2 linked regions of the Aquitalea magnusonii genome follow. The protein of the gene in region 1 interacts with the protein of each later gene in a pairwise test. Links are inferred from orthologs where the notes say so. Each region holds a gene or a part of one and is shown on either strand. Other genes may lie near its edges. The genes, in order: DLM_RS08800 and DLM_RS11680.

Region 1 (15,988 bases):
AAACCGTTTTTGCTCGGCCAGTCGTGACGGCTGGGCTGGCTTGGGCTTGTTGGCTTTGGTGTTTTTGCTGGCCATGGCGCGGTCTCCTGCGGGTGATGCCGCTGCTGACGGCATGAAAAAGGCCCGAGCATGATGCCGGGCCTTTTTCGCAATGCTGGTGGAGGGAGAAGGATTCGAACCTTCGAAGGCTGAGCCGCCGGATTTACAGTCCGGACCCGTTGACCGCTGGGGTAACCCCTCCGTTTAGAGATCGGCATGATAGCGAGGCTGTTTTTTCTCGTCAAGCCCCGGCAAGGGCAAAATCAGGCCGTCTTGCGCCGCTTACGCATAAGCATATGGTCCGCCTTGCTGCAGTGCGGCCTGATAGGCGGGCCGGGCGTGGATGGTTTGCAGAAAAGCACGGATATGCGGGTGCTGCTGCGTGACCAGGCCGCGGGCGCTGGCGGCCTCCAGCGGAAAACTCATCTGGATATCGGCCGCACTAAAGGAGTTGCCGGCAAACCAGCCATTCTTGGCCAGGTGTGCTTCTATATGGTTGAAATGCATTGCCAGTTGCGGCTGCAGGTAGTTCTTGCGCACGCCATTGGCAATCAGGCGCGCCAAGGGCCGTAACAGGGCGGGCATGGGCGGCTGGTCCAGTCGCGAGAACACCAGGCTCATCAATAGTGGTGGCATGGCCGAGCCCTCGGCGTAGTGCAGCCAATAGCGGTAGTCCAGCAGGGCCTGGCTGTCGGCAGCCGGTTTCAGCCATTGAGCACCCGGCTTGTCGACAAGGTATTCGATGATGGCGCCGGACTCCGCCACCACGACATCGCCATCGCTAATCACCGGTGCTTTGCCCAGTGGGTGGATGGTTTTGAGGGCGGCGGGAGCCAGCATGGTTTTGTCATCGCGCTGATAGCGGGTAATCGTATAAGGAAGCTGCAGCTCTTCCAGTAACCAGATGATGCGTTGCGAGCGTGAGTTGTTCAGATGGTGCAGGGTAATCATGGCTGCCTTGCAAGGAGGGGTGATGTGAGGATGATAGAGAGCCGCGGCCCAAAGCAGAAGCATTTTCATGCGTTCTGCCATGCGCGTGCCGCTGAAAGCAGGCGCAAGTCGTGTTACTTGCTGACAGCCAGTGATATTGGCCCGAGTGGGAAATGCTTTTGCTATTGAGAGAATTTATTTTGCAGATTTGGCAGATAATGTTTGACCAATGGGCGGCAGGTGCGTATAAAGGTCGGGCAGGATTTCAAGAGTTGTGCCTATTTCGTTACAGTGTGTGTCCCTCCCCAAAGAGTGCCTAATTGTTCAAATGTCTATCCCTTGAATGTCTTGTTTGTGAGCATTTGCTCTGTTTTTAATTTGTTTTATGTCAGGGATATATCATGGAAACCGGCACCGTAAAATTCTTCAATGACGCCAAAGGCTTTGGCTTTATCACTCCGGATGCAGGCGGCGACGACCTGTTCGTACACTTCTCCGAAATCAAGGTAGACGGCTTCAAGTCGCTGCAAGACGGCCAGAAGGTAAGCTACGTTAAGGCTGCCGGCCAAAAAGGCCCGGCTGCTACCAACGTTCAGCCGCTGTAAGCCTCAGAATACAGACCGCATCTCCGCCGTAAGGCGGGCTGCGGTCCTGAACTAACCCCCGCCCGACTTTGGTCCGGCGGGGGTTTTTCATGCCAGGTGCTGTTATGCTGTGGCATCAACTTTAGCAGGGGGCTGCATGACGGCTTTACCTCTTTCCCTGCCTGGCAATGCCGTGCTGTTGCTGGTGGATTTGCAGCGTGCGGTGGATGATCCGTGCTGGGGCGAGCGCAACAATCCGCAGGCCGAGCAGGTGGTGGCACGGCTGCTGGCATGCTGGCGCAGCCAACACAGGCCAATCTGCCATGTCAGGCATGACTCGCAGCAAGCAGGCTCTACCTATCGCCCAGGGCAGCCGGGGCATGATTTCAAGCCGCAAGCCTTGCCGCAACCGGACGAGTGGCTGCTGCCCAAGCAGACCAATTCGGCCTTCATCGGTACCGATTTGCAGGCAAGGCTTGCCGCCATCGACTGCACCACCCTGGTGGTGGTCGGGGTAGCCACCAGTAATTCGGTAGAGGCTACTGTGCGCATGGCCGGCAACCTGGGCTATACGGTTTACCTGGTGGCCGATGGCTGCTTTACCTTTGCCCGGCGAGACTGGGCCGGGTGCTGGCGCACCGCCGATGAAGTGCATGCCATGTCGCTGGCCAATCTGGACGGAGAATATTGCCGGGTATGTCAATCGGATGACATCATGCGCGCCGCAAGGATGGCCGCTGGCTAGCGTGCTGCGCTAGCGCCGTCCTCCAGTGGCGCTGCCTCCTGCCATAGCTGCTGCCATTGCGCTTCGTAGCGCGCGGCCAGATCTGCCGCATTCCAGATGATCAATACGTTTTCCGCATTTTTGCTGGCGGCTGCCGCGGTGTAATTGAAACTGCCGGTCTGTACGTGCAACTGATCGATGATCATGAATTTGTGGTGCAGGATGGTGTAGCGGCCATTCAATCTTACCGCCAGGCCCTTGCTGGCCAGAAAACGTGTGGCACTGTAGCTGGCGGTGCTTTCCTTGCGATCGGCCACCACGGCAATTTCCACACCGCGCTGGCGGGCATCCAGCAACGCCAGGGCCACCGGCTTGCTGGTGAACACATACGCGGCCATATGAATGGATTGCCGCGCACTACCAATGCCCTTGAGCACCAGTTGTAGTGCTGCGGGGTCGGGGGCAAAGGCGACTTCACTGCGCATTGCCGTTGGGGCGGTACTGACTGCTGCTGCGCTACTGCCCGTGCAGATGAGCAGCAGGCATGGCAGCACTGAGCGAAGTGGTAGGTTCATCGCGGCATGATGGCATGCCAGCCGCAGTGGCGCGCCCTGCCATCCGGGCAGGCGCAAGGGCTGCGCTCTTGCTAGAATGCGCGCTGGTTTTCGGTCAAGGGGATGGCGTGCGCATACTTCATACATCAGACTGGCATCTGGGTCAGCACTTCATGGGCCGCAGCCGGCAGGCGGAACATCAGGCCCTGATTGACTGGCTGCTATTGCAGGTGAGCCAGCATGCCATCGATGCGGTGCTGCTGGCGGGAGACATCTTCGATACCGGCGCGCCGCCCAGTTACGCGCGCGAACTCTACAACCAATTGGTGGTGCGGCTGCATGAGGCGCGCTGCCAGTTGGTTTTGCTGGGTGGCAATCATGACTCGGTGGCCACGCTGGAAGAAAGCCGCCCGCTGCTGGCTTATCTGGGCTGCACCGTGGTGGCTGCGGTGCAGGAGGATCTGTCACGCCAGTTGCTGACCTTGCGTGACAAGGCAGGCCAGCCCGCCGCCTTGCTGTGCGCGGTGCCCTTCATCCGCGCGCGTGATGTGATGCAAAGCCAGGCTGGGCAGAGTGCCGAGGAGAAACAACTGGGCCTGCAGCAGGCCATCGCCATGCATTATCAGTCCCTGCACCAACTGGCCTTGCAAGAGCGCGACCGCCTGGGCCTGCCGCTGCCCATTCTGGCCAGCGGGCATCTCACCACCGTGGGTGCCAGCAGCAGCGAATCGGTGCGTGACATCTATGTTGGCGCGCTGGATGCCTTCCCCAGCAATGCCTTTCCGCCGTTCGACTATATCGCGCTGGGGCATATCCACCGGCCACAGCAGGTGGGGGGACAGGCACATATCCGCTATAGCGGCTCGCCACTGCCCCTGAGTTTTGATGAGCTGGGGCAAAGCAAGCAGATGCTGCTGCTGGAATTGGATGCCGGCTCCATTGCCAGCATCAGCCCGCTGAACGTGCCGTGCTTCCAGCCCCTGTGCAGCCTGCGTGGCACGCTGGCTGATCTGCAGCAATCCATTGCAGCCGCACTGGCCGCCACCCCTGCCGGGCAGACGTTGTGGCTGGAAGTGGTAGTAGAGGGGGATGATTATCTGTCCGATCTGCAAAGCCGCATCCAGCAGTTGCTGGAAGGACAGCCGGTTGAACTGCTGCGCCTGCGGCGCGCCCGCAGTCAGCAGCGCGCATCACTGCAGGCCGAGCGCAGCACGCTGGACGAGCTGAGCCCGCAAGAAGTGTTTGAGCGTCGGCTGGCGCTGGAGCAAATGGACGAGGCGCTGGCAGCGGATCTGCGCCAGCGTTACCGGCAGATAGTACAAGCGCTGCAGGAGGAACAAACATGAAAATCCGTAGCCTGCGGCTGAAAAACCTCAACTCGCTCAAGGGCGAGTGGACCATCGACTTTACCCAGCCACCGTTTCGCGACAATGGCCTGTTTGCCATTACCGGCCCCACCGGAGCCGGCAAATCCACGCTGCTCGATGCCATCTGCCTGGCGCTCTACCACGAAACCCCACGGCTGAAAAACATCTCTGCCAACAGCAACGACATCATGACCCGCCACACCGCCGACTGCCTGGCCGAGGTGGAGTTCGAGGTAAAGGGCAAGATTTACCGGGCGTTCTGGAGCCAGCGCCGGGCGCGGGACAAGGCCGACGGTGCCTTGCAGCAGGCACGGGTGGAGTTGGCCGATGGCGACGGAAACATTCTCACTACCCACAGCAACGACAAGCTCAAGCGCATTGCCGCCATCACCGGGCTGGACTTTGCCCGCTTCACCAAATCCATGCTGCTGGCCCAGGGCGGTTTTGCCGCTTTTCTGAATGCCAGCCCCAATGAGCGCGCCGAGTTGCTGGAAGAACTGACCGGCACCGAACTGTACGGCCAGATTTCCCAGCGCGTGTTCGAACAAGCGCGTGACAGCCGCCAGGCGCTGCAACAATTGCAGGCACAGGCCGGCGGGGTGGAGCTGCTGGCCGAAACGCAGCGCAGCGCCATGCAGCAGCAACTGAGCAGCCTGCAGCAGCAACAGCAGATGCTGGCCGAGCAGCAGCAACAGCTTGGCCAGGCCCTGCAATGGCGACAGCAACTGGCACAGGCTCAGCAGCAACAGCAGGCAGCCAGCCTGCAACTGGAACAGGCCCAAGCCGCCATCACCCAGGCGGCCCCGCAATTACAGCAACTGGCAGCCAGCGCACCGGCCCAGCGCATTGCGCCGCTATATCAACAATGGCAAAGCCAGCAGCAACGCCTGACTGCGGGCCAGGCCGCTTTGCAAGCGCTGCATGCGCGCTACCAGCACAGTTGGCAGCAATGGCAGCAACTAAACTGGCAAGGCTTTGTGCTGGCGCGGCAGCAATCTGCCCTGCTGGCCTCCGCGCAGGCACAGGCGCAGCAGCAATGGCAGCAGTGGCAAGCACAGCAACAGGCCCAGCCACACTTGGCGCGACTGGGCGAGTCTTTGCCGCTCTGGCGCAGCCAGTTTGACCAGCATGCCCGCATGCTGCAGGACAGCGCACAGGCAGAGCAAGAAGCCCGCCAACTGGCCACCGCACTGGCGGCTGAGCAGCAGCGCATGCAGGCGCAAGCCCTGCTCTGTCAGCAGGCCGAGGCCGATTTCCGCCACGCGCAACAAGCCGAACAGGCCGCCGCATTGCTTAGCCAGCAGCAGGACCTTGCCAGCCTGCGCCAGCAGTGGCAGTCCGCCCAGCAAGCCGCCCAGCAGTGGCAGCAAGCCATCTTGCTGGCCGGGCAGTTGCGGCAAGACTGGCAGACCGCGCAAGACCTGCAGCAGGCGCTGACCCGACTGCAGACACTGCTGCCGCAGCACACGGCCGCGCTGGCCACCCTGCGCAGCCAGTATCGAGAACTGCAGGAACAACTGGCCGACAAGCAGCGCCTGCTGGAACTGGAACTGCGCATCCAGGATCTGGAAGCCCAGCGCGCGCTATTGCAACCGGGCCAGCCTTGCCCCTTGTGTGGCTCGGCCAGCCACCCCTTGGTGCAGCACTACCAGGCGGTGGATGCCACCGCCGCACGCCAGGCGGTGCTTGACAAGCAGCAAGCCCTGGATGCGGTGCAGGCGCAGGGCCTGCAAGCCAATGCCGCACTGGCAGCGCTGCAACAGCAGTTGGACAGCCTGCAGCAGCAATGGCAAGCACAACAGGCCAGCCAGCAACAGCAATGGCAGCAATGGCAGCCGCTGGCCGCTGCGCTGGCAGTGCAACCGGAAGCATGGCAGCAGCCGGAATTACTCAACCAGGCCGCACAGGCGGCCATGCAGCAGCAAGAGCAATTACAGCAGCAACTGCTGCAGGCCGAGGACGCCGCCCGCCACTGGCAGCAGTGCTTGCAGAGCAGTCAGCAAGCGCAGCAGCAGTGGCAGGCCGCGCAAGCTGCGCTGGCCCTGCAGCAGCAGGCCGTGGCCAGCTTGCAACAGCAATGGGCGCAGGCCGGGCAACAACAGGCACGGCTTACGGCACAAGCGCAGGCGCAGTGGCAGTTGCTGCAGCAGTCGCTGGCCCAGGCGGGCCATGCCATGCCGGCAGATCCGCCACGCTGGCTGGCCGACTGCGCCCGGCAATGGCAAGACTGGCAACAGCAACAGCAAGCGATGCAGCGGCTGGAGCAGCAACTGGCGCGGCTGGAGGTGCAAGCCAGGCAGGCGGCGGCCCAGTGCGATGAATGGCAGCACTACTGGCAACAACTGGCCCTGCCAGAGCCGTCGGCAGCAGCGAACACCGCAATGGCGGAGCTGGCCGACATCACGACGCAGCTGGAAGCCTGCCAGCAGCAGCGGACAGCCTTGGCGGCCGCGCTGGCGCAGTTGCAAGGGCAGCAACAGCAAGTAGCGGAGGATGTCCGCCAGCAAGAGCGGCAACTGGCGGAGGTCGCGCAGCAATGGCAGCTCGCCTTGCAGCACAGTCCATTTGCCGATGAAGCCGCCTTTACCGCTGCCTGCCTGCCGGAGAGCCAGCGTACCGCGCTGCAAACCATGCAGCAGGGCTTGGACAGGGCCTTGCAGCAGGCGGAAGCCTTGCTGCAGGCTGCCAACAGCCGGCTGAGCGCACTGCAAGCCCTTGCCGTCAGTCCGCTCAGCCTGGAAGCGCTGCAGGCAGAGCAGGCCGCGCTGGATGGGCAGCGTCAGCAACTGAGCGCCGAAAGCGGCGCGCTGCAGGCCTTGCTGGATAATGATGCCCAGCGCCGTGCCGGCCTGCAGGCCTTGCTGGCGCAGATTGACCGCCAGCAGGCGGATTGCGAATGCTGGCAGCGGCTGGATGGGCTGATCGGCTCAGCCAAGGGCGACAAGTTCCGCCGCTTTGCCCAGGGATTGACGCTGGATCATCTGGTCTATCTGGCCAATCGTCAGTTGGCGCGCCTGCAGGGGCGTTACCAATTACGGCGCAAGGCCGAGGGTGAGCTGGAGCTGGAAATTGTCGATAGCTGGCAGGCGGATGTCTGTCGTGATACCCGCACCCTGTCGGGCGGTGAGAGTTTTCTGGTCAGCCTGGCACTGGCCTTGGCGCTGTCAGACCTGGTCAGCCACAAAACCTCCATCGACTCGCTATTCCTGGATGAGGGCTTTGGCACGCTGGATGCCGAAACCCTGGAGATTGCACTGGATGCGCTGGACAGCCTGAATGCCAGCGGCAAGATGATAGGCGTTATCAGCCATGTGGAAGGCATGAAGGAGCGCATTGCGGTGCAGATCTGCGTGACGCGCGCCGGTGGCGTGGGCCTGTCGGCGCTGTCGGTGGTGGGCGGCTGAGCTGCAGTGGCTTGCAATGGGCTGCTGACCGATGGTGCTGTCATAGCAAGGTCTGGTAGCCATGCACAATCACCCCCAGCGCCAGATAGGCAAACAAGGCGGCGGACGCTGCATTGCAGTACAGCAGCAGGCGATGGCCCACCAGCTTCTGGCCATGACTGGCCAGCCAGGCCAGAAAAGACGACCAGGCGAGGCCGCCGAGGAAAAAACCGCCCAGAAACACGCTGGCCGCCAGCGAGCTGCCATCGGTGGACTGGGCAATGATGCTGCCGCCCACCGCGGCAAACCACAGCAGCGAGGAGGGCGAGGCCAGCGCCATCAGCAGGCCGCGCCAGAATTCCGCCGCCGTGCTGCGTTGCTGGCCATCATCGGCAGCGCTGCTGCCGTCCTTGCTGCTTGGATGGTAAAACTCATGCCAGGCCGCGCGCGCCATTTTCCAGCTCAGCCACAGCAGCACGCTGCCACCGCCCAGCCACATCACCCAGCGTACCGGGGTGAAGCCAAACAGCAGCGACATGCCCAGCAAGGACAGCAGGGCGTAGAACAGATCACCAAAGCAGGAGCCCAGACCCATCATCAGCGCCGGGCGCAAGCCCTTGCGCAAGCCGGTGTTGATCAGGGCGGCATTGACGATGCCGATATCCAGGCACAGCGATACCGACAGTAAAAAACCCTTGGTGGCAATGGCCAGCATGACAGCGCATCCGTACTTGATAAGAAAACAGCGCCGATGATACGGGCTGGCGCAGCAAGCGTCTTGTCAAAAATTGATCTGGCGGTAGCGGCCCGGCGTCATGCCGCAAAAGCGGCTGAATGCCTTGCTGAAGTGCGCCTGATCGGCAAAGCCGGTGGCCAGTGCCACCGCGATGATGGCCTCGCCGGCCCGCAAGCGGCGGCGCGCCTCGGCCATGCGCTGCTGCATTTGCCAGGCCAGAGGCGGCAGACCACAAGCCTGATGGAAGCTGCGCACCAGATGGGCCGGGGTGATGCCAGCTTGCTGCGCCAGTGCATCCAGCGTCAGCGGTTGTGACAGATCATCCAGCAATTGTTGCTGTACCCGCTGCAGCAGCACGCTGCCACGGTGACTGGCGCTATTGGCGGCGGCTGCCCCTTGCCGCGGCAGGCGGGCGAGCAGGGCAATGATGGCCTCTTCGCGCAGACTGGCGTCTTGCACGGCCAGTTGACGCAGTGCTGCTGCCAAATCGGGGCGCTGCAGCAGGCTGGGCAGATCGGGCGGCGGGCAGTCGAAATAGCTGGGAAAGGCCGCCGGTGCCACATACAGCGACAGGCATTGCCAGTCTTCGCCGCTCAGGCTGCGGCTGGCTTGTACCGCACCGGGTGCGTAAACGGTGAGCATGTCCGGTCGCACTTCAAAGCGCCTGCCATCCAGCCATACCTCTTCCAGTCCACCCAGATTGGCGCTGATGACGTACTCGTCGTGGGTATGTTTGGGAAAACCGGCTGCCGTGGCCTGGATGCCGGCCAGTTCCAGCAAGGGGGTGCGCAGGAAAATCATGCTGCGATTATAGAGCGCCGCCCGGAACTTGCCTCGGATCTGTGTGGCGGACAAGTGATGGATGGCCGTGGCTGGGGGCGGTGATGGTCTCTGATGCGCCAAGGGAAGCGTCTGAATCTCCCCTGCAAGCCTGTCTGGCCGTGGCTGCCACCAGCCTGCGGGTGGCAGCCACGGCGCGGAGCGCTGCTTATTCGTGCAGTTGAGCGGCCAGTTTGGCGATTTCACCCACATTGGCATTCAGCGCCTTGCTGATGGCCTGGCCATAGCCGCTGTCCGCCTTGTAGAAGTAGGACAGCATGGTGTTGCGGGTTGCCTCATTGCGCACCCGTCCCAGGTCGGCGGCGAGATTGGCAATCAGGTTGGCCTGCTCCTGCTTGTTCAGGCTGCGGTAGAACTCGCCGGCCTGGCGGAAGTTCAGCGTTTTGCTGATGCCGGCCTGCTGGGTGCTGCCGGACAGCGGCAACTGGCTGTAACGGGCGCTGGCATCCTGCTGCAGGCTGCCCTGGCGGCTGGGCTCGTAATTGACGCCACCCTGGCGCTGGCCGCCATTCATCGCGCCATCCTGATTGTTGTTGTCTACGGCAACAAGCGGACGGTTGACCGGCAATTGCAGACCGTTACTTCCTACACGGTGCAACTGGGTATCGGCATAAGCAAAGATGCGGCCTTGCAGCAGGCGGTCTTCCGAGGGCTCAATGCCCGGCACCAGGTTGGAGGGCGCAAAAGCGCTTTGCTCGGTTTCCTGAAAGATGTTGGCCGGCAGGCGGTTAAGCGTCATGGTGCCGACCTTCTGTTCCGGCACACCACTCCAGATCTTGGTCGCATCCAGCGGGTTGTAATCCAGCTTGGCCATGTCTTCCGGCTGCATCACCTGGAGGTACAGATCCCATTGCGGGTATTGCTTGTGCTTGATCGCCTTGATCAGCTCTCGACTGGCATGGTTGAAGTCCTGTGCCTGGATGGCGGCCGCCTGCTGCATGGTGAGATTGTGCTGGCCCTGACGGCTGGCCCAGTGGAATTTCACATACACGTAACGGCCCTGGGCATTGACCAGCTTCCAGGCATGGACGCTATTGCCGTCCATATACTGATAGCCCTTGGGGATGCCGTAGTCGGAGTACAGCCGGGTAAGCATATGGGTGGCTTCCGGCTGGTGGGCAAAGAAGTCGAAGAAGCGGTTGGGGTCTTGCAAATTGGTCTCCGGCGACGGTTTGAGCGAGTGGACCATGTCGGGGAACTTGATGGCATCACGAATGAAGAACACCGGCAGATTGTTGCCGACCAAATCCCAATTGCCTTCGCTGGTATAGAACTTGGTGGCAAAGCCACGCGGGTCGCGCAGGGTTTCCGGCGAGTGCAGGCCGTGAATCACGGTGGAAAAACGCACGAAGACCGGGGTTTTGCTGCCCTTGGCGAATACCTTGGCGCGCGTCAGCGCCGAAATGTCGGCACTGGCTTCAAACGTGCCGTAAGCGCCGGCGCCACGGGCATGCACCACCCGCTCCGGAATGCGTTCACGGTCGAAGCGCTGCAGTTTCTGGATCAACTGCACGTCTTGCAGCAGGACCGGGCCGTTGGGGCCGGCGGTTTGCGAATGCTGGTTGTCGCCGACGACCGCACCGTTGTCGCGGGTGAGGCTGGCTGCGTGTGCCGGGGTGAGCAGGCTCAGGCTGAGTGCGATAACGCCCAAGGTGTGAAGAGGGTACTGATTGGCCATATTGCTGGTCCTGATGGTGAAAAGGGCCTTCAGTCTAGGGAGCGCACGGCAGGGGATGAATTTTGAAATATTTATCGCAGCTATCAGTGAATACTATTTAATACCTGCGGTTATTTTATAGATAAATTATGTTTTATTTCAGTTGCTTAGATGACTGTGTGGCGGGCGTTGTGGTTGGCTAACACGCTTGTGATGGTGATGGCAACCGTTACTAAGTACGGCCATCCCCAATGTGGCGGGCTGGGCGGTGCCGGCGCTATCGGAGGTCGCGTGGTGTGCCGATCCTCGCCATGATCTTGCAAGATAAGGCGTCCGGATGGCGCGGTTTGGGCCGTCAGTAGCCGCCATCTACCACCAGTGCGCCGCTTGCCACGGCCAGCAAAAGCGTTGCGTCGCCGGGGCCGGGCGCACCGATGCGGCGGTACAAGCGCCAGGACAAGCGGGGGCAGCTTTCTTAATTGGCGGCGCTTAGTGTGGCGGGTTCAGTACGGCACGGTTATCCGGCTTGCTGTGGGCGATGCCAAGCAGGCTGGCCATCAGCCCGCATAGTTCTAGCTGGCGGACCCGCGCAGTGCTGGCATGGTTGAAACGGCTGCCCAGCAGGTAAAGCGGCACCAGCCGTTCTTCCGGCAGAATGCCGCCGTGGCTGTGGTCGGCATTCATGCCGTGGTCGCTGGTGATCAGCACCTGGTAGTCCTCGGCCAGCCACTGCGGCAGATAGTGCGACAGCAGCTTGTCATTGGCACGGGCGGCGTTGCGGTACTGCATGCTGTCGCCGCCAAATCGGTGGCCGGCATCATCCACGCCCATGGGGTGAATCAGCAGGAAGTCGGGCTTGTGGCGACGGCGCAGCAGCTCGGCATCGATGTACAGATGGTCGTCAGGGTAGTGGTCCACGTGATAGAACAGGCCATGCTGGATGGGCAGGCTGTCGTCGTCGGTCAGCCGGTCTCGCACGGCATCATAGGGTGCGCGGTTATAGAGTTCGCTGATCCAGTGATAGGCCGCTGCGGCGGTGCGCAGTCCGGCCGCGTGCGCCAGGCTGAAGATACTTTGTGCGGTGGACAGCCGCACCACATCGTTATGCACTACGCCGCTGGCGATGGGGGCTGCGCCACTGAGAATGCATTCGTACAAGGGGCGGGACAAGGATGGCAGCTCGCAGCGCAACTGGTGCAGGCTGGCCTGTCCGGCTTCACACATGGCTTGCAGATAGCCCATACCATCGTGGCCGACCTGCCAGCCAAGTCCATCCACCACGACCAGAATCACCTTGCTGCGCATCTTGTTTCCCTGTCCTTGCCGGCGGAGTGCCGGCTGACAGTGTGCCATGACTTGATGACAGGCTGGTGATGCGTGGCAGATGTCAGCAGGGGTCTTCGGCGTAGCGGCTCTGGATGGATTGGATTTCCGGCACGATGCGCAAGAAGGTTTGTACCAGTTGCGGGTCGAAGTGGTATCCGCTTTCCTGCTGCAAGTAATCCAGCGCGGCTTGCTGGGTCCAGGCCGGTTTATAGGGGCGGGCGGACACCAGGGCATCGTAGACATCGCAGATGGCGGCAATGCGGCCTTCCAGCGGAATCTCCTCGCCGCACAGGCCGGCCGGGTAGCCACTGCCATCCCATTTTTCGTGATGGGTGAGGGCAATGCGCCGCGCCATGCGAATCACCAGCGCCGGATGTTCCGGAATGATGGTGCCGCCAATGCGCGGGTGTTCGCGCATGATCTGGAATTCGGCTTCATCCAGCCGTCCAGGCTTGAGCAAGATGCGATCCGGCACGCCGATCTTGCCCACATCATGCAGCGGGCTGGCCATGCGCAGCGCATGCGCCCAGGTGGCATCCTTGCCCAGCGCCAGGGCCATCTGTTCGCACATCTTGCTCATGCGGGTGATGTGCTTGCCGGTTTCGTTGTCACGGTATTCGCCGGCGCGGGCCAGGCTGAGGGTAACTTCCTGCGCCATGTCTTCCAGCGCATTAAGCAAGGTGTCGTAATAGGCATAGGTGGCCAGGCCCATGTCCAGAAAGACGGCCCGGTTGATGGCGGTAAGGTAGCGGCTGCGGGTAGCGCCGTCCTGCACCAACTGGTCCAGCAGTTGCACCACCTGGTTGAGCACCACCACATAGGCTCCGGAGTAAAAGCGCAGGTCCACGCCCAGCCGCTGGTGGGTATGGCCGATGGCCAGTGTGGCTTCCAGATAGTGCTGATTGAAGTTGCCGGCAAACACATGTTCTTGCCAGTGATGCTGCTGGTGGGTGCGGGCGCGCTGCAGGGCTGCGGCGTCGGCAAAGGTGGCGCTGGCTGCGGTATTGGCCTGGATGTAGGCGTATACCGCATCCATCAGGGTATCCATGTGCGGGCGGATCAGTCCGCTGAATTCACGCAAGGTGTTGATGCTGTCGGCATCAATATCGAGAAAATCACGCCATTGTTCAAATCGCAGCCGCACGCTGGTTCTTTCTGCTATTCAGGTTGGCCGGAGCGGATATTGTCCGGCAAATAACCATTTTAGCAAAAAGGATAATTCCACTGTCAATGCAATCCGCTATGACTGCCCGGCCGCCTTGCGCCGCAGCCGGCTCAGGTCGATGCGGTCGGCTGCTCGGGCGCGCAATTGCCCGCAGCCACCATCAATGTCCTGACCCGCCGAGTCGCGGATCTTGGTCAGCACGCCACCAGCATGCAGATAGTGCTTCATGTGGCGGATATGCGCCTCGTCCGGGCGCTGGAAGCTGTCGCCTTCCATGCTGTTGTAGGGAATCAGGTTCAGCACCCCATATTTACCCTTGAGCAAGGCAATGGCTGTGTCCATCTCCTGCAGGCTGTCGTTGATGCCCTTGAGCAAGGTCCACTGGTACTGGATGGGGTAGCCCACTTGGCGGGCATAGCCTTCGCCCAGCTCCACCAGTTCTGCCGGGCTGATGCGTGGTGCGCGCGGCAGCAGGCTGGCGCGCAAGTCGTCGCGAGTGGTATGCAAGGACAGCGCCAGCGCCGGCTTTACCTGCATGGCGGGCAGGCGTTCGAAGACGCGTGGGTCGCCCACGGTGGAAAACACCAGATTCTTGTGGGCGATATTGCCTTCGCGCCCCAGAAAATCTATTGCCTCCAGCACATTGTCCAGATTGTGGGCCGGCTCGCCCATGCCCATGAACACCACTTTTTTCACCGGGCGGATGCGGCGCGCCAGCACCACCTGGGCGACAATTTCCGCACTGCCCAACTGGCGCAGCAGGCCGGATTTGCCAGTCATGCAGAAGGTGCAGCCCACCGCACAGCCCACCTGGCTGGAAACACACAGCCCGTCGCGTGGCAACAGCACGCTTTCCACCATCTGGCCATCGGCCAGTTCCACCAGCAAGCGCTGCGAAGCATCTGCCGCCTCATGCCGGGTATGGATGCGCGCCAGTGTTGCCAGTTGCTGGCTGAGTGCCGGCAGGCCCTGACGTACTTTGAGTGGAAAGTAGTCGGCGCTTTGCTGGTGGCGGGTGCCGTGGTCGAGCGCCAGGCCCTGCAGCCAGGCGCGGTTGATGCGGCCGATGTGACAGGGACGGGCGCCAAGGGCGGTAAGGGTGTGATGAAAATCCTGAATGCGCATGCGTGGTCTTGTGTGGCTGGAAACAAAATGGCTGGGCCGGTCGCGAGCGCGTAGGGTAATGCAATGCCGTCTGGCCGGCTAGCCTGGTCTGGGCAGATGGCAAGAAAACATGCGCAAAACCGCACTGCAGCACCCGCCGGTGGCTGTTTGTTGCCAAGCCTGCCTGTCAGGCACTGGCCCCGGCCGCCTGGGGTGGCGCGTGGCAATGTTCAATTGAGCAGCAGCATTCGCATGGCATTAAATGGCGAACACCTGGCAGTCTGCCAATTTTGTTGCGCAATCGCCGTTCTGCTTGAAAATTGCATACTTTATGCCAGATTTTCTGCCGGGTCTTATTGTTTGACATTAATCAATGGCGGTTCTGTTCGCTCGTTCAACTGCGAGCAAATCGTATTATCATGCGCCGAAAAATAGACCAATGTACTAGGCAGCAATGCATCGCTGCCACTCATCCCTACCGGCCATTTCATCATGTCAAAACCTCTTTCCACGCTGGGCGGCTCGCTCAGCATAGCCACCAAGCTGAACCTGGTTCTCTCCATTTTGCTGATTGTGGTTCTTGGCATCGCCGCCGCCTGGCTGACGCACTGGCAGGGCGAGCGCATGCAAAGCCAGATGCAAGAAGAAATGCAGCAAGCTAACCGGCAGGTCATCGACATGATGGATGCCTATGCTGCGCAACTGGAACGTTCTGCCGCGCTGGGGGCGGCTGCCTTGCGGGCAAACTTGCCCGGTGCGGTAGTCGTGTTGCCCGAGCGTGGTGATACCGCAGGCAAATCCTTGCCGCTGCTGCGTATCGGTGAGCGTGTGATCAATAACAGCACGCTGGAGGTGGACCGCTTTACCCGTAGCACCGGCGCGCTGGCCACAGTGTTTGTCAAGGATGGCAGCGAATGGGTGCGGATTGCCACGTCGGTCAAGAAGGAGGATGGCAGCCGCGCCGTGGGCGCAGTGCTGAGTCACGACTCGCCGGCCTATGCCAGCCTGAATGCCGGGCGTGCCTATACCGGGCCGGCCCAGTTGTTCGGACGTGACTTCATGACGCTTTACACCCCCTTGAGCAATGAGGCGGGCCAAGTGGTGGCCGCTCTGTTTGTGGGCGAGGAATTTACCGCCAGCCTGGCCGCCTTGCGCCAGAAAATCATGTCGGTGCGTTTTGGGGAGTCCGGTTATGTCTATGCGTTTGATGCGCGCAGCGAACCGGGCCGCATGATGATCCACCCGCACTCGCAGGGCAAGAATCTGCTGGATTTCAAGGACCGGGATGGCATTGCCATCAATCGGGTGATGCTGGAGCAAAAGCGTGGCTTGCTGCATTACCACTGGGCCAAACCGAACAGCGATGAAGCAATCCGCCCCAAGATTGCCGTATTTGATAGTTTTGAACGCTGGGGCTGGATTGTGGCGGCCAGCAGTTACGAAGATGAGTTTGCCAGCCAGTTGATGGCGATGCGCCTGCGCCTGGCCATCGGCACCTTGCTCATCATTGCCTTGCTGTTTGCTGCCACGTTCTGGGCCAGCCGTACTTGGGTGGCCCGCCCGCTGGCGCAAGCGGTTG
Region 2 (14,818 bases), 620 kb from region 1 along the record:
ATTGCGGTGAACGTGTCCGGCCGGCAGCTGAAGTATTCCAGCATTGTCGATACCGTGGCCTGTATGCTGGAACGCTATGCGCTGCCCAGCAGTGCGCTGGAGCTGGAAATCACCGAAAGCGTGGCGATGGATGAAGACAGCGGCATGGTGGAAGTGTTGCACCGCCTGCAGGCGCTGGGCATCTATCTGTCCATCGACGACTTCGGCACCGGCTATTCCAGCCTGTCCTATCTGAAGCGACTGCCGGTGCGCGGCTTGAAGATTGACCAGAGCTTCATCATGGACCTGCACCAGGACCGTGACGATGCCGCCATCACCCAGGCCATCATCTCGATTGCCCGCAGCCTGGGGCTGGACCTGGTGGCCGAAGGGGTGGAGCTGGACGAACAGCGCCGTTTCCTGGTGGAGCAGGGCTGCCACTGCGGTCAGGGTTATCTGTTCAGCAAACCGGTGCCGGCTGATGCCTTTGAAGCCCTGCTGCGCGCACAGCAGGTTTGATGCTGACCGCATGAGTGCGTGGCGGTCTGGCCGCCACTGCGCTATCCTCGGCAGATGACTCGCTCCTCTTCCGTCCGCGCGGCGGCAAACAAGCCATCACAGCCATTGTTCTGGCGTGATCCGGCCTTGCCCTTCCTGGAAATCCGCACCGTGCAGGATGGGCGCCAGGTCTGTTACGCCCGCCATTCCCACGAGCATTTTTCCATTGGTGCCATCACCGGCGGTGTCAGCAGCTATCTGAGTCTGCAAGACCGCTATCAGGTGGCGCATGGCAGCGTAGTGTTGATGAACCCCGGTGAGGTGCATGCCTGCAACCCGATTGCCAATCAGGCCTGGTCCTACCACATGCTGTATGTGGATACCGCCTGGCTGGCGCAGTTGCAGCATGAGATTGGGCTGAGCGCCAATCAGGATTTTCACTGTTTTTCCCCGCGTTTGAGCGAGGATGCCGCGCTGTTCCGTGACCTGCAGCAACTGGTGGCCCGCTGCCTGAGCGCGGACTATGCCACGCTGGGCAAGCAGGAGGCGGCCACAAGCTTCTTTGCGCAGTTGCACACCCGGCTGCACACCGTGACGCCCAGCAGTGCAGGGCAGCATCGGCGCTTGCAACGGGTGGCTGAGTTCATTGACGATCAATACGCCTCAGACCTGCGGCTGGAGGACATCTGCGCCGCCTCCTCCTTATCCGCCTCCTATCTGATCCGCGCCTTCCGCCAGCGCTACCACATGACGCCGCATGAATATCTGCTCGATAGGCGCATCCGGCGTGGCAAGACACTGCTGCGCAGCGGCCAGTCCATCGCCCAGGTCGCCCAGACCCTGGGCTTTGCCGATCAGGCGCATTTCCAGCGCACCTTCAAGCGGCTGGTGGCCGCCACGCCAGGTCAGTACTGTCGCAGTGCCGGCTGAATCAATCCAGCAGCAGATATAGCGCACTGCCGGCCAGCAACACCGCCAGCAGCCGGTTAAACAAGCGCATGCGTGCCGGCTGGCGCAGATGCTGTTGCAGGCGTGCGCCGGCCCAGGCCCAGCAGGCAATCGACAGGTAGCAGATGACAAAATAGATGGCGGCAAAACGCCATACCAGCAGGGCATCGCCATGGCTGGCAAACGCCCCCATGCCGGCCAGTGAGGCCAGCCAGGCCTTGGGATTCAGCCATTGCATCAGCGCACCGTGCCGGAATGATGGCCGTTGTCTTGCGTCTCCCAGTTCGCCTTGGTCGCTGGCCAGCTTCCATGCCAGGTATAACAAGAAGGCCACGCCGGCTAACTGGATCAGTCCGCGTGCCGCCGGCAGGTCGTCCAGCAGCTCGGCCAGACCAAGTCCGGTCAGCAGAAACAACAGGGTAAAACCAATGGTGGCACCGCTGACATGACGCAGACTGGGCAGGAAGCCATGGCTGGCACCGCAGCCGAATGCCACGATATTCACCGGGCCGGGAGAAATGGAGGAGGCCAGCGCAAAGGCGGCCATGGAAAGCAGGGCTTGCATGTCTATCCTCGATGGGTGGGAAGAGTGTTCGAAGATAGGCTGCCCGGCCTGGACGGTATTGAACAAAATCACCCATTTGTACGGTGGGCTTGTCCCTTGCCACCCCGCCGCGACCGGGATGGTGAGCGGAAGGATGCCATTTTGCTAGATCATGGGCAGCATCATGGCGCAGATGGCCAGTAGCCAGCACAAGGCAGTTGTCATGAAGAAGCGGATTAACAAGCGCCGCATGCCTTGTTGTCTCTGCCCAAAGTCACGTCCTGCTGCGGCTTTGCCAAACAAGCCATGAATCGTGTCATCCAGCACTGTCAGTGACGGGGCATTTTCGAGTGCTGCCAGTAGCGCCGCATCCAATTGCAAGCGCCAGCAGAACCAGCTTTGCAACAGCATGGCGAGGGCGGCAGCGGTCTGTAGCCGCCATTCGCCAGCCTGAATACTGGCCAGCAGTAGCAGGCAGGGGCCGGGCCAGAGCAGCCAGCGGGTGCTGCGCAAGGCCGCGGCATGCAGGCGGAGGGTTGCTGTCTCAGGCAGCATGAGCGTCTCCTGGGGTGCAACAGGTCTGGATCCAGTGCCATTGCTGCGGTGACAGCACAATCTTGCGGCCCTGAGCCTGCAGGATTTGTTTGGCCTGCGCCAGATCGCTACAGCGTCCCGTCATCACCAGCCAGGCCATGATCACCGCCGCGCTGCGGCTCATGCCCAGTGCGCAATGGACCAGGATCGGGCCTGGGCGAGAATGCCGCAGGGCTTCCAGTTGTGCGACTGCATTGTGCATTCCGGCGCGATCTGGCAGGAGTAAATCCAGCAGCGGCAAATCCACATAGTGTGCTGCCGGGTGTGCCTGACGGCAGTATTCCGCCGCCAGGTCCAGCACGCTGTGAAAGCATGTTTCACGGGCAGCAATGGCCGGGCCTATCCAGACATCGTCTGCAATCAAACTGGCATGTGAATGTCCACGCAACAACCGGGCATGTATCTGCCGCATGAACAGCGTCAAGGGCAGAAACAGGCAGCGTGCGGGCAGCCTGTGCTGGCCTGCGACTTTTTGCCATACGCCGGCACCAAGGCGGCCATAGCCGACCGCCAGCAGGATCAGGCTCAGTGCCGGCCAAAGCAGCAGCCAGTACCAGCCGCCAAGCCAACTGGCGGCCAGGGTCAGCGCCAGCCCGCCCACTGCATAAGGCCTGCTCAACTGGCGGCGGCGTGTCTGTTCGATCTCCGCCACCCGGCTATAAGGCGGCAGTGGCATGGGGAGCAGATAACACACGACGATGCCCAGGGCGAAACCGGTGGGGATGTCGAGAAAGTGATGCTGCCAGGTGGTCAGTACCGATATGCCGATCAGCGCGAACCAGCCATGCAGCAGCCAGCGCCAACGCTGCGGCGTGTGTACTGCATAGCGTAGCCACAACACCGTCAGCAGGCTGATGTGCAGCGAAGGTGCCTGATTGAAGGGCTTGTCAAAGCCAGCCAGCAGGGTGAATAACTGGCCCGCCCATCCGTTCAGCGGCGGGCGCTCAAAGCCAAAGCGCAGCGGAAACAGCGCAAACAGCAGGCAGGAGAGCACGGTGACGCTCAGCAGCCGCAGCGCATGTCGGCGCAACTCCTCCCGGCTGCTGCAAATGAACAGCGACAGGCCGTAGAGGAGATCGATGCTCCAGTAGGGTAGGATGGTCCACGGCCACAGCGGGATGCGCCGTTCCCAGTCCATGGCGATATTGCCCACTGCCGATGGCGGCAGACTGGCGGCGTAGTGATTGGCCGCCCCGTATAGCAAGAAGAAAGCCGGACCAAGCAGCGCCAGCCACTGCAGGGCTTCGGGCCACTGGCGACGGTTGGTGGGCGGGCTCATGCCGTGGCTTGTGCCTGCACGGTTTGCCTCTGGTGCGGCGTGGCGTGCAGGCGGCGCGCGATGGTCACGCTGAAAATGCCCCATTCGTCGATGCGCTGGCAGATTTTCTCGAAACCCGCCGCGGCAACCAGTTGATCCATCTCTTCTTGGGTGCGGCGTCGCATCACCCAGTCGCTGCCGCCGCGATGGCTGGTGAGCGTGCGGGCAATCATCTCCAGTTGGGGATGCCAGGGTTGATTGGTGTAGACGAGATAGCCGCCTGCCGGCACAGCGGCGGCTAGACCAGCCAGCGAGTCGCGAATGCCGGCGTTGCCGGGAAACAGTTCATACAGGCCGGAGACAATGGCCAGCGTGGGGCGTGGCTGTAGTGCGGCGAGATCGGCCCCGTCGAAGGCATCGCCCTGATCGAAGCGTGCTTTGCCTTGCAAGCCGCGTTGCGCGATCAGCTTGCGTCCGGCGCTGACGTTGATGTCGCTGTAGTCGCGCAGTTGCAGGTGTTCGACGCGGTCGGCGTTGGTGGAGAGTGCATCCAGCACGTAGCGGCCATGGCCGGCGGCGATGTCCACCAGCCGCACCGGCATGCCGGCTTGCTCCAATTCCAAGACGGCCAGCGAGATCAGCTCCTGCAGGTGCAGTTTGCGCTGGCGGATGCCACGCCAGCCAATGCTGTCCAGATAGACGCGGTCGCCCAGCCGGCCTAGCGGCGTGATGCCGGAGGCTTGGTTGCGGTAAACGTAGTCCAGCGTGCTGCCGGAATCGAAACCGGTTTGCCAGCCTAGCCGGATGCCGTCGGACAGCCGGCCCAGCGTAGCCAGCGTCAGGCGGGTGAGGGCGAAGTTCCAGCGCTTGGGCGACAGGGCGGGCAGCGGCTGTTGCAGGCGATTGAATTCCTGGGCGGTGTAGCCGTGCTGGTCGGCTGCCAGCAGCGAGGGTCTGGCTACGCCGGCTTCCACGCGCTGGATGAAGGCGCGTATCTTGTCGAAGGCCAGTGCGCGGTCGCGCTCGCCCAGTGTGTCGTGATAGAAACCGGGCAGCTCGTGGCGCTCCTTGCACGGGCTGCCCAGATTCTGGAAAAAGGTTTCCTGCGGGGCCTTGTGTACGACGAAATCCGCGCCGGAGATCAGCAACTGCGTCGGCACGGTAATGGCACCGGCGTCGGCGATGATGCGCTCGGCGGTGTCGTAAAGGGCCAGCAGGATGTTGGCCGAGATGGGCCGGGTGATCAGCGGGTCGCTGTTGTAGGAGGCGATGCGCTCTGCATCGTGGGTCAGGAACTTGGCCTTCACATAGGAATTGACGAAGAAATTGCCGCGCAGCTTGTGCATCAGGCGCAGGCTGGGGCGAGCGAAAGGCACGTACAGCTTTACCTTGAAGGCCGGCGCAGCCAGGATCAGCGCGCGCAGGCGCGGCGCGTAATCATGCACCCAGCTTGCCGCCAGTACCGCGCCCACGCTTTGCGCAATGACGATCAACTGGTCAATCCGCACGCCGTGCTCCGCTTGCAGATGACGGACAAACTCTTCCAGATCACGAATCGTGGTGCCGATGCTGGGACTGAAGCCGCGCGGTCCGTCGTTGCGGCCGTGGCCGCGTGCATCCCAGGCGAATACCGGTGTATCTGCTAGGTCAAGTTCGTCCACCACATGCTGTAAGCGGCCGGAGTGCTCGTGGCCGCGATGCAATAGCAGGATGGCGCGCTGTGCCGGCGTGGTGATGGCCGGCCAGTGGCGGTAGAACAGCGCTTGTCCATCGAAACTGGTGAAGCGGGATTCCAGGGCTTGTCGCATGGCAGAGACCTTTCAGTTTTCTTGTCAGTGGCTGTCCGGGCCAGGTTCGGCGGGCAGGGTTTTTTGTTTTAACTGCAAAAAAGTGTCGCGAATATGCGCGCGGAAGCTGTCTTTGTTCTCTTGCCAGCACAGGGAGCGTCCTATGGCGACATCGACAAAGAAGGGGACCGGCAGCCACTGACCACGGCCCATCGCCCGGCCCAGGCCGTGCAGGTACACCGGCGCGACCGGGATGTCGGGGAAATCACGTAGCAGGTACCAGATGCCGGCTTTGATTTCAGACAGCGCTTCTGGCTCACCACGTGTGCCTTCGGGAAACAGCACCAGAATCTCGCCCGCTTGCAGTGCCTGCCGGCAGCCGGCCAGCGGGTCACGGCCTGCGCCCACGCCGCCGCGCACCACCGGGATGATGCCCACCACATTGGTGGCGAACCAGGCCATCCAGCGGTTTTTCAGAAAGTAATCCGCCGCGGCGGCGGGGCGCACGCGCGGGATCAGCCCCAAGGGAAACAGGCTGTAGAGCGCCAGAATGTCCAGGTGGCTGTTGTGGTTGGCAATGACGATGGCAGGGCCGGCGGTGGGCAGCCGTTCCTGATGCCGTACTGTCATCCCTAGCCACAGGCGCACCACCGGGCGTGCCAGCAGCATGACAAAGAGAATACGCAGCAGCTTGTTCATAAGGCGCTTAGAAGTACAGGTAGTGTACGTAGTGGAAAAACAGCGGTGCGGTATAAGTGAGCGAGTCCAGGCGGTCCAGAATGCCGCCGTGGCCCGGCAGTAGACGACCGGAATCCTTGACGCCGATGTCACGCTTCACCGCTGAAATCACGATGTCACCGATAAAACCCATGGAGCCGATCAGCAAACCTGCCAGTGCGGCATGCTGCGGACTGAATGGGGTGAGCAGGGGGCCGAGCAGCCAGCCGAGCAGGCCGGTGGTCAATACCCCGCCAAGCAGTCCTGCCAGAGTCTTGTTGGGTGATACCTTGGGGGCAATCTTGCGTTTGCCAAAGGACTTGCCCCACAGGTACTGCGCCACATCGTTCAACTGGGTCAGTGCCACCAGGTAAAACAGCATCATCGCCCCCTGCGCCGGTACGCCGATGCCGGTCAGTTGCGGCAGGGTCAGCACCGCCGCCATGTGGCTCAGGCAGAACACGCTGATCATCAGGCCCCATTGCAGCGAGGCCGCCGCTTTAAGAAAGCCCTGCGTCTCGCCAATCAGCACCATGCGCATGGGCACAAACAGGAAGATGTAAACCGGGATGAAAATGATGAACATGCCGTACCAGTGAATGCCCAGCCAGTAGTACTGCAGCGGAATGCTCAGATAGGCCCAGAACAGCACCACGTGGTCTGCGGTGCGCGTGGCGCACAGCGTCAGGTATTCCTTGAGCGCCAGGAAGCTGATCAGCGCAAATACCACCAGCGCCAGCGGGACGCTGCCCAGCAGGGTGAGCGAGAAGCAGCCGACAATCCACCACCAGGTCTTGATCCGCAGTTTCAGTTCCAGCCAGTTTTTTTCCGGCTTGCGCGCTTCCAGCACGCGGATGGCAACGCTGGCCAGCACCAGCAGGACAAAGACACCGCCCAGCGCCCACAGGAGCGGTGGCGGCAACAGCAACTTAAACATGGCGGCTTTCTTTCAGAATGGCGCGGGCGCGGTTGAATACAGTCAGCAACATCAGGAGTGCGGTGAGGCCGAACAGCCAGTCAGCGTAAGCGGCGGTGGTGGGCATCAAGCCCACCAGCAGTGCGAAGGCGCCATACCAGAAGGCACGGTCGCTCTTGCCCATCGGCCCGTCGTAACGGCGTGTCGCGCCAAGCGCGGGCCCGAGCACGCCGACGAATTCGGTCAGCAGCGCGAGCAGTACGGCCAGCACCACCAGCGCGGGATGGGTGCTCAGTACGGCAAAGGGGAGATAAAGTGCGGCGTCGGAGACCACATCGCCCACTTCGTTAAGAATGCCGCCAAGACGTGATTGCTGGCCAAATTCACGCGCCAGCATGCCGTCGATGGCGTTCAGTGCCATGCGTAGGAACAGAAACAAGGGCAGCAGCAGCCATGCCAGTGGCCGGGAGGAGTCCAGCCATAGCCAGAGGCCGTAGGCGATGGAGCCGAGCATGGCGCTCAGTGTGACCTGATTGGCAGTGACGCCGCCACGGACCAGGGATTTCAACAGCGGACGCAGCAAGTTTTGAAAGCGGGATTTGAGATCGTAAATACTTGGCATGGAAAGTGGATCGTTGCGGCAGGCCACCCTGCACGCGGGAAAGAAATGATGACAAACGGATTTTGACAGTCGCAGCCAGCAGGGGCAAATGGTCGCGGTATTTTGCGGTTTTTACTTAGGCCCGACGGCCGGGGGCGGCCAGGCAAGGGAATGTATTGGCATACCAGGCCGGCTTGCCCGGTGAGATCGCCCCTGGTGTTACTGCACGGATGGGGGAGCGGAAGCGGAAGTGGGTGCCTGTGTGCTGACCGGCATGGGGCCAGATCATCCGGCGCACAGGCAAAGAAAAAGGGATGCCGAGGCATCCCTGTTGCAGCGCTGATGGCAGACTGCGCGTTTACTGCTGGATCTTGGCCTGGGCTTTCAGCTCGCCAACGTATTTCTCGATGCGAGCGCCCATGATGCGCTGGGTCAGTTGCGGACGGGCATCGTCCAGCGACGGCACATTGCGCTCGGTGCGGACATCGTCCAGCTTGATCACGTGCCAGCCAAACTGGGTTTTCACCGGTTTGGCAGTAACCTGGCCCTTGCTCAGCTTGGCCATGGCGTCAGAGAACTCCGGTACGAAGGTGCCGGCTTCCTGCCAGCCCAGATCGCCACCGTTACCCTTGCTGCCCGGATCCTTGGATTTTTCCTTGGCCAGCAGGTCGAAAGCCTTGCCCTTGCGCAGGGCTTCGATCACGGCCTTGGCTTCGGCTTCGCTGCCAACCAGAATGTGGCGGGCATGGTATTGCTTGGTTTCCGGCACGGTAGCCACCAGCTTGTCATACTCAGCCTTCAGTTGCTCGTCCGTTACCGGGTTGGCTTTCTGGAAGTCCTTGATGACACGGTTGGCCAGCGCCATGGCTTCCATGTTCTGCAGTTCGGCCTTGAAGTCGGCAGTCTTGTCGATGCCTTTCTTGATGGCTTCCTGACGCAGCACTTCGGCGGTGATCAGTTGATCCTTGACCATGTCCTTGGTCTTGTCATCGGCTGCCTGGCCTTGGGCTGCCATCATCTGCACCACGGCGTCGATGCGGGCGGGGGAGATTTCGGTGCCATTGACGGACGGGCCGGCAGCAAAGACGGCAGAGGTGCTCAGAGCGGCCAGCAGGGCGCTTGCCAGCAAAGTCTTGCGCATGATGTTGGTTTCCTGTTGTTACTGTGGTGTGGTGTTACTGGATTTTCGCCTTGCTGCGCAGATCTTCCACTGCCTTGGCAATGGCTTCTTCCTGCAGTTGGCGCTCGATTTGCGGTTTTACTTCAGCCAGCGGCGGCAGTTTGGCATCGCGGATATCATCTACCTTGAATACGATCCAGCCCACGCGGGTTTGCATCGGCTTGCTGCTGTACTGGCCTTTCTTCAGGTCTTTCAGCAGCTCGGCCAGTTGAGGTTCCATGCGGGCCAGATTGCCCCAGCCCATGTCGCCGCCATTTTGCTTGGCAGCCGGATCCAGCGAACGGCTCTTGGCCAGGTCTTCGAACTTGGCACCCTTTTTCAGGCTGTCGATGATCTTGAGCGCATCGGCTTCGCTGGCCACGGTAATCTGGCGTGCGTGGACGTCCTTGGTGCCGGCAAACTTGCTTTGGGTCTGGTTGTAGCGTTCTTGCAGCTGTGCATCGCTGATCTGCATGTTTTTCACCAGGTCGGCAAACAGCGCTTCGCGCAGCATGTCCTGGCGGACTTCTTCCATGCGCTTGATGAAGGCGGGCTGCTGGTCCAGCTTGCGGCTCTGGGCTTCTTGCAGGATGACTTCACGGTTGATCAGGGTGTCTTTTACTTGCTGGCGCAGCGCGGGGGAATCCTGCACATTGCCATTGCTGTTTTGCACGACAACAGCCACCGCATTGTCCAGATCAGTCTTGTCAATGGACTTGCCATTAACCATGGCAATGGATTCGGCCATGGCCGGAATGCTGATGGAGGCAGCCAGCAGCAGGGCAGCAATCTTGGTAGTTTTCATTGGCGATTCTTCCTTGGGTCAAAGTTCTTCTGGTGTCAGTGCGCGAATGGCCAGCGCATGCACCCTGGTTTTCATCAGATCGCCCAATGTGGCATACACCAGACGATGGCGTGCCACACTGTTAAGACCGGCAAAACGGCTGGAGACAATCAGCACATCATAGTGGCCGCCACCGGAGCGGGCTCCGGCGTGCCCGGCATGGGCGGCGCTGTCGTCCTGGATTTCCAGATGTTCCGGTGTCAAGGCCTGCAGGGCAGCCTGCAGCAGCGCGACGGTATCGCTCATGCAGGGAATACCTTGCGGAAGGGTTTTACTTCTACCGCGGCGTATACGCCGGCAGCAACATAAGGGTCGGCATCGGCCCAGTTGCGGGCTTCTTCCAGGCTGGCAAATTCGGCCACGATCAGGCTGCCGGTAAAGCCGGCACTGCCAGGGTCCACGCTGTCAATGGCCGGGCAGGGGCCTGCCAGTACCAGACGGCCCTGTTCCTGCAAGGCAGACAGGCGGGCCAGGTGTTCCGGGCGGGCGGCAAGACGCTTTTCCAGGGAGCCGGGGTGATCCTGGCCGCTGATGATATACAGCATTATTTCTTTTCCTCGATGTATTTGGACAGGAACAGGCTTTGTGCGATGACGAACACCACCATCAGGCCCAGACTGCCAAACAGTTTGAAGCTCAGCCAGATTTCGCGACTGAAATTGAAGGCTACATACAGATTGAGTGCGCCCATGAAGGTAAAGAACAGCGACCAGGCATAGGCCAGCTTGCGCCAGATGAGTTGTGGTAGCTGGATCTGCGCGCCCATCAGCAGTTTCAGGCCGTTCTTGCCCATCAGGTCGCTAACCAGCAGTGCAATGGCCATCAGCCAATACAGTACGGTGAATTTCCAGATGATGAACAGATCGTTGTGCGATATCACGGTAGCCGCACCCAGCACCACGCTGAGGATCAGGTTGATCCATTGCATGGCGTCCACCTTGCGGTGCTTGAGCCAGGTCCAGGCAAACAGCAGGACGGTTGCCGCCACCAGAACCTTGGTGGCCAGAAACATGTCGTGGGTGATCAGGTAACTGCCGAAGAACAGGGCTACCGGAAGGAAGTCGGATAAGAATTTCATGCGGCTGATTATGGGGGCAGCCTGCCTGTTATACAAGCCAGGACAAGGCTGCCGTCATGACATAAGTGTTAACGATTGCTTTGCTTGACCACGCTCAGCGCGGTAGCCACCAGCGAGCTGACATCCGCCACATTGGCCGGCAGGATGACGGTGTTGTTCTGCTTGGCCAGTTGGGCAAAGGCGGCCACATACTGCTCTGCCACCTTGAGGTTGACTGCTTCGATACCGCCGTCCACCTTCACCGCTTCGGCTACCCGCCGTACGGCATCTGCCGTGGCATCGGCCACCAGGCGCAGTGCCTCGGCCTCACCCTGTGCCTTGTTGATGGCAGCCTGCTTGTTGCCTTCGGAATTGTTGATGGTGGCTTGCATCTCGCCTTGCGATTTCTGGATGGCTGCTTCGCGTGCGCCGGTAGCCAGGTTGATCTGCTCCATCTTCACCCCTTCGGACTGGGCAATACGGGCGCGCTTTTCCCGCTCGGCGGTAATTTGCGCCTGCATGGAATGCAGGATGTCCTGCGGCGGAACCAAGTCCTTGATTTCATAGCGCAATACCTTCACGCCCCAGTTGATGGCGGCTTCATCCAGCGAAGCCACCACGATCTGGTTGATTTCATCACGTTCCTCGAAGGTCTTGTCCAGCTCCATCTTGCCAATCACCGAGCGCAAGGTGGTTTGCGACAGTTGGGTGATGGCCAGCAGGTAGTCGCTGGTGCCATAGGAGGCGCGCTGCGGGTCCGTCACCTGGAAATACAGGATGCCGTCCACCTTTAGCTGGGTATTGTCGCGGGTGATGCAGATCTGGCTGGGTACATCCAGCGGTACTTCCTTCAGGCTGTGCTTGTAGGCCAGCCGGTCGATGAAGGGAATCAGGATGTTCAGCCCTGGTGTGAGGGTGGCGTGATAGCGGCCCAGCCGCTCCACGATATAGGCATGCTGTTGTGGCACCACCTTGACCGATTTGATGATGAAGATCACCACGGCGGCAAACAGGACGATGACGAATTCCATGATTATCGGCTTTCTTTTGATGAAGTGGTAAGGAGCAGTACATTGCCGTCACGGCCTGCGATGGCGGCGCTGTCACCCGCTGCCAGCGTGCTTGCATCCTCTGCACGGGCCTGCCATTCGGTGCCGCGATAATGCACACGCAGGTTTTGGCTGTCGATCCGGCTGATTACGCGGACCAGTTGGCCGATGTCCGGGTCGTCGAGCACGGCCTTGCTTGGTTGCGGTGCGGCTGGCTGGCGTTTGCGCCAGCGGCTCACGGCCAGAACACCGGCCATGCCGCCCAGGCTGGCCAGTGTCCAGCACAGTGCCTCACTGCCGCCCAGCAGGCTGGCAATGCCACCGGCGGCCAGCGCTACGGCGATTACCAGCAAGTAGAAAGTGCCGGACATGAATTCGGCCATCAGCGCCAGCAGCGCGCCGATCAGCCATAGAGTAGGAGTCAAGGTTGGCCAGCTTTCATGACGAAAGATTAGGCATTCTCATGCCGAAATGTGTCCAAGACAACTGCTTTTAGCGGTGGTCCGGGGCGGGAAGGGTGGACAGCAATGCGGCAGCTTGTGCTGGATCAAGCCAAAACGTGTCCAGTGCCAGCCGCAGTGTCTCGGTCAGCAGGCTCAGGACGATGAGCAGCGGGATCATGATTTGCCTCCGCTTGTGGCATCAGCATCAGGACGCACGCTGCGGCCAAAGCGCGTTACCATGCAGGCAACACTGTTAACTAAGACTTCGGGACAGGTATAAATGTTTCAACTGGCAGCCCCTGTTGCTGCAGAAATCGAAATCAAGAAGAGTCGCTTTCTTGCCTATGTGTATCCGGTTGCCCGGCGTGAAGAGGCTATGCAGCATCTTCTTGCGCTGCGCGCCCAGTATCCCGATGCCCGCCATTACTGCGCGGTGCTGCTGGTGGATGGCGACTCCATGCTGGATGATGATGGTGAGCCTTCCGGCACGGCGGCCCGGCCCATGTATAACGTGCTGATGCACAAGCAACTGCATAATGTGCTGGCGGTGGTGGTGCGCTATTTTGGCGGCGTCAAACTGGGTGCGGGCGGTCTGGTGCGTGCCTACACCCAGGCGCTGAACGCGGCGCTGCTGCTGGCGCAAGCGGTGCCCGTGGTGGTGATGGCGCAATGTCGTGCCCGTATTGCCTTTGCAGATGAGTCACGTTTTCGCCGTCATTGTGATGCTTTGCAGATTGCCGTGAGCGAGGCCAGCTATGGTGAACAGGTGGAATTGACGCTGAGCCTGCCGGCTACGCAGTGTGAGGCCTTGCAAATGCGCTTGCACGACCTGTTGGCCGGTGAGGTATATTTCATGACGCATGAGAATTGAGTTTGCCATCGGCACTTGCTGCGGCAAGCAATGACACAATCGGCTGGAAATGATCTTGTTTACGGGGAGAAATGAATGTCGCAGCAGCAATACCGTCTGGTGACGCGCAGTGATTTTGACGGCCTGGTGTGTGCCGTGCTGTTGAACGAGCTTGGCATGGTGAATGACATCAAGTTTGTCCATCCCAAGGACATGCAGGACGGGAAAATAGAAATCACCGAGCGGGATATCACCACCAATCTGCCGTATGTGCCTGGTGCGTATCTGGCCTTTGACCACCATTTTTCCGAAACCCTGCGCAACGGGCAGCATGCCAACCACATCATCGACCCGGCGGCGCCTTCTGCCGCCCGCGTGGTGTACGACCACTTTGGCGGCAAGCAGGCTTTTCCGCGCATCAGTGATGAAATGATGGACGCGGTGGACAAGGCCGACTCTGCCCAGTTCAGCCGCGAGGAAATCCTCAATCCCACCGGCTGGGTCTTGCTCAATTATCTGATGGATGCGCGCACCGGTCTTGGGCGCTTCCGTAATTTCACCGTCAGCAATTATCAGTTGATGATGGATTTGATCGGCTATTGCCGCGACCACAGTATCGAGGAAATCCTGGCCTTGCCGGATGTGAAGGAGCGGGTGGACCTGTACATGCAGTATCAGGAGCAGGCGCGCGAACAGATCGCACGCTGTGCCAAGGTGCATGGCAATCTGGTGTTGCTCAACCTGCTGCTGGAAGAAACCATCTATCCGGCCAACCGCTTCCTGGTATATGCGATGTATCCGGAGTGCAATATTTCCATCCACATGATGTGGGGCCTGAACAAGCAGAACATCGTGTTTGCCACTGGCAAGTCCATCATCGATCGCAGTTGCCGCACCAATGTGGGGGCGCTGATGCTGCAGTACGGTGGTGGCGGCCATGAGGCGGCGGGGACTTGTCAGGTCAGTGTCGATCAGTATGAGGATATCCGCGACGAGCTGATTACCCGTATCCGGGCGCAAGGCTGATGCATCGCTTACGGCCAGCGATGGCAGGGCTGATCAAGCCCGGTCCGTGAATGTCCTCGGTGCAATGCCGCTAATCAGGGAACATGATTTTCATGTTCCCTTTTTAATTGCAAGCCTCTGCGCTGCCGGTGCTGCTGCTGGTGGCACGCAGTGCGGGATCAGCAGCCTGCCATATTGCGCCGCCAGATGGCCCGGCACTGCCGGGTCAGAATGCGGGGTGCTGGCGTTTGTCACCCGCTTGGCGAGTACGGCAGGCGCTGCGTCGCCCTGTCTGGGTGGCCTTGCTTGTCGTGATACAGCGCTAAGCCTGGCCATTCTGCGCACTGGCCATGTGGCATCAAGTAGCAGGTATTGGCCTGGGGCAAGGGTTGTGCATATTAGCCTGGCAATGGACTGGGGTTTTCTTATCCTGAAGCATGGACTTTCTTGTTAGAATGTTGAGATTAAACAAGTTGTTTTAAATAATTAAAACTAACAAAAGAACGCACATCAAATGAAGATCAATCTGCCTGTTACCGCCAACGAGTTGATTGTCGACCCTGTTAATC

What was found.
Region 2: the proteins of DLM_RS08800 (region 1) and DLM_RS11680 interact in binary tests that used the Escherichia coli proteins (3 or more experiments, as listed by UniProt). The link is inferred for Aquitalea magnusonii from one-to-one orthologs.

The regions. Positions count from the first base shown.
Region 1 is NZ_AP018823.1:1,822,048-1,838,035, forward strand. Bases 3,774-7,802 are described here. They hold DLM_RS08800 (AAA family ATPase), read left to right. Parts: upstream 3,774-4,173; coding sequence 4,174-7,602; downstream 7,603-7,802. Other genes in these bases: sbcD (exonuclease subunit SbcD), read left to right, coding at 3,774-4,177; DLM_RS08805 (LysE family translocator), read right to left, coding at 7,643-7,802. In the rest of the region: DLM_RS08765 (hypothetical protein), read right to left, coding at 1-75; DLM_RS08775 (glutathione S-transferase), read right to left, coding at 322-990; DLM_RS08780 (cold-shock protein), read left to right, coding at 1,371-1,574; DLM_RS08785 (cysteine hydrolase family protein), read left to right, coding at 1,711-2,298; DLM_RS08790 (phospholipase D family protein), read right to left, coding at 2,295-2,762; more of sbcD, read left to right, coding at 2,960-3,773; more of DLM_RS08805, read right to left, coding at 7,803-8,296; DLM_RS08810 (helix-turn-helix transcriptional regulator), read right to left, coding at 8,363-9,118; DLM_RS08815 (catalase), read right to left, coding at 9,306-10,835; DLM_RS08820 (alkaline phosphatase family protein), read right to left, coding at 11,304-12,119; DLM_RS08825 (HD domain-containing phosphohydrolase), read right to left, coding at 12,202-13,284; DLM_RS08830 (RNA methyltransferase), read right to left, coding at 13,381-14,430; DLM_RS08835 (methyl-accepting chemotaxis protein), read left to right, coding at 14,902-15,988. UniProt on the Escherichia coli protein: SbcCD cleaves DNA hairpin structures. These structures can inhibit DNA replication and are intermediates in certain DNA recombination reactions. The complex acts as a 3'->5' double strand exonuclease that can open hairpins.
Region 2 is NZ_AP018823.1:2,437,398-2,452,215, reverse strand. Bases 3,235-6,093 are described here. They hold DLM_RS11680 (bifunctional alpha/beta hydrolase/class I SAM-dependent methyltransferase), read right to left. Parts: upstream 5,630-6,093; coding sequence 3,839-5,629; downstream 3,235-3,838. Other genes in these bases: DLM_RS11675 (lysophospholipid acyltransferase family protein), read right to left, coding at 5,654-6,093; DLM_RS11685 (phosphatase PAP2/dual specificity phosphatase family protein), read right to left, coding at 3,235-3,842. Also shown: DLM_RS11705 (EAL domain-containing protein), read left to right, coding at 1-498; DLM_RS11700 (helix-turn-helix transcriptional regulator), read left to right, coding at 553-1,407; DLM_RS11695 (LysE family translocator), read right to left, coding at 1,409-1,990; DLM_RS11690 (hypothetical protein), read right to left, coding at 2,135-2,524; more of DLM_RS11685, read right to left, coding at 2,514-3,234; more of DLM_RS11675, read right to left, coding at 6,094-6,307; DLM_RS11670 (phosphatidate cytidylyltransferase), read right to left, coding at 6,315-7,262; DLM_RS11665 (CDP-alcohol phosphatidyltransferase family protein), read right to left, coding at 7,255-7,863; DLM_RS11660 (peptidylprolyl isomerase), read right to left, coding at 8,201-8,983; DLM_RS11655 (peptidylprolyl isomerase), read right to left, coding at 9,018-9,806; DLM_RS11650 (BolA family protein), read right to left, coding at 9,825-10,091; DLM_RS11645 (YciI family protein), read right to left, coding at 10,088-10,390; DLM_RS11640 (septation protein A), read right to left, coding at 10,390-10,923; DLM_RS11635 (SPFH domain-containing protein), read right to left, coding at 10,992-11,933; DLM_RS11630 (NfeD family protein), read right to left, coding at 11,936-12,376; DLM_RS23865 (hypothetical protein), read right to left, coding at 12,444-12,572; and 3 more genes.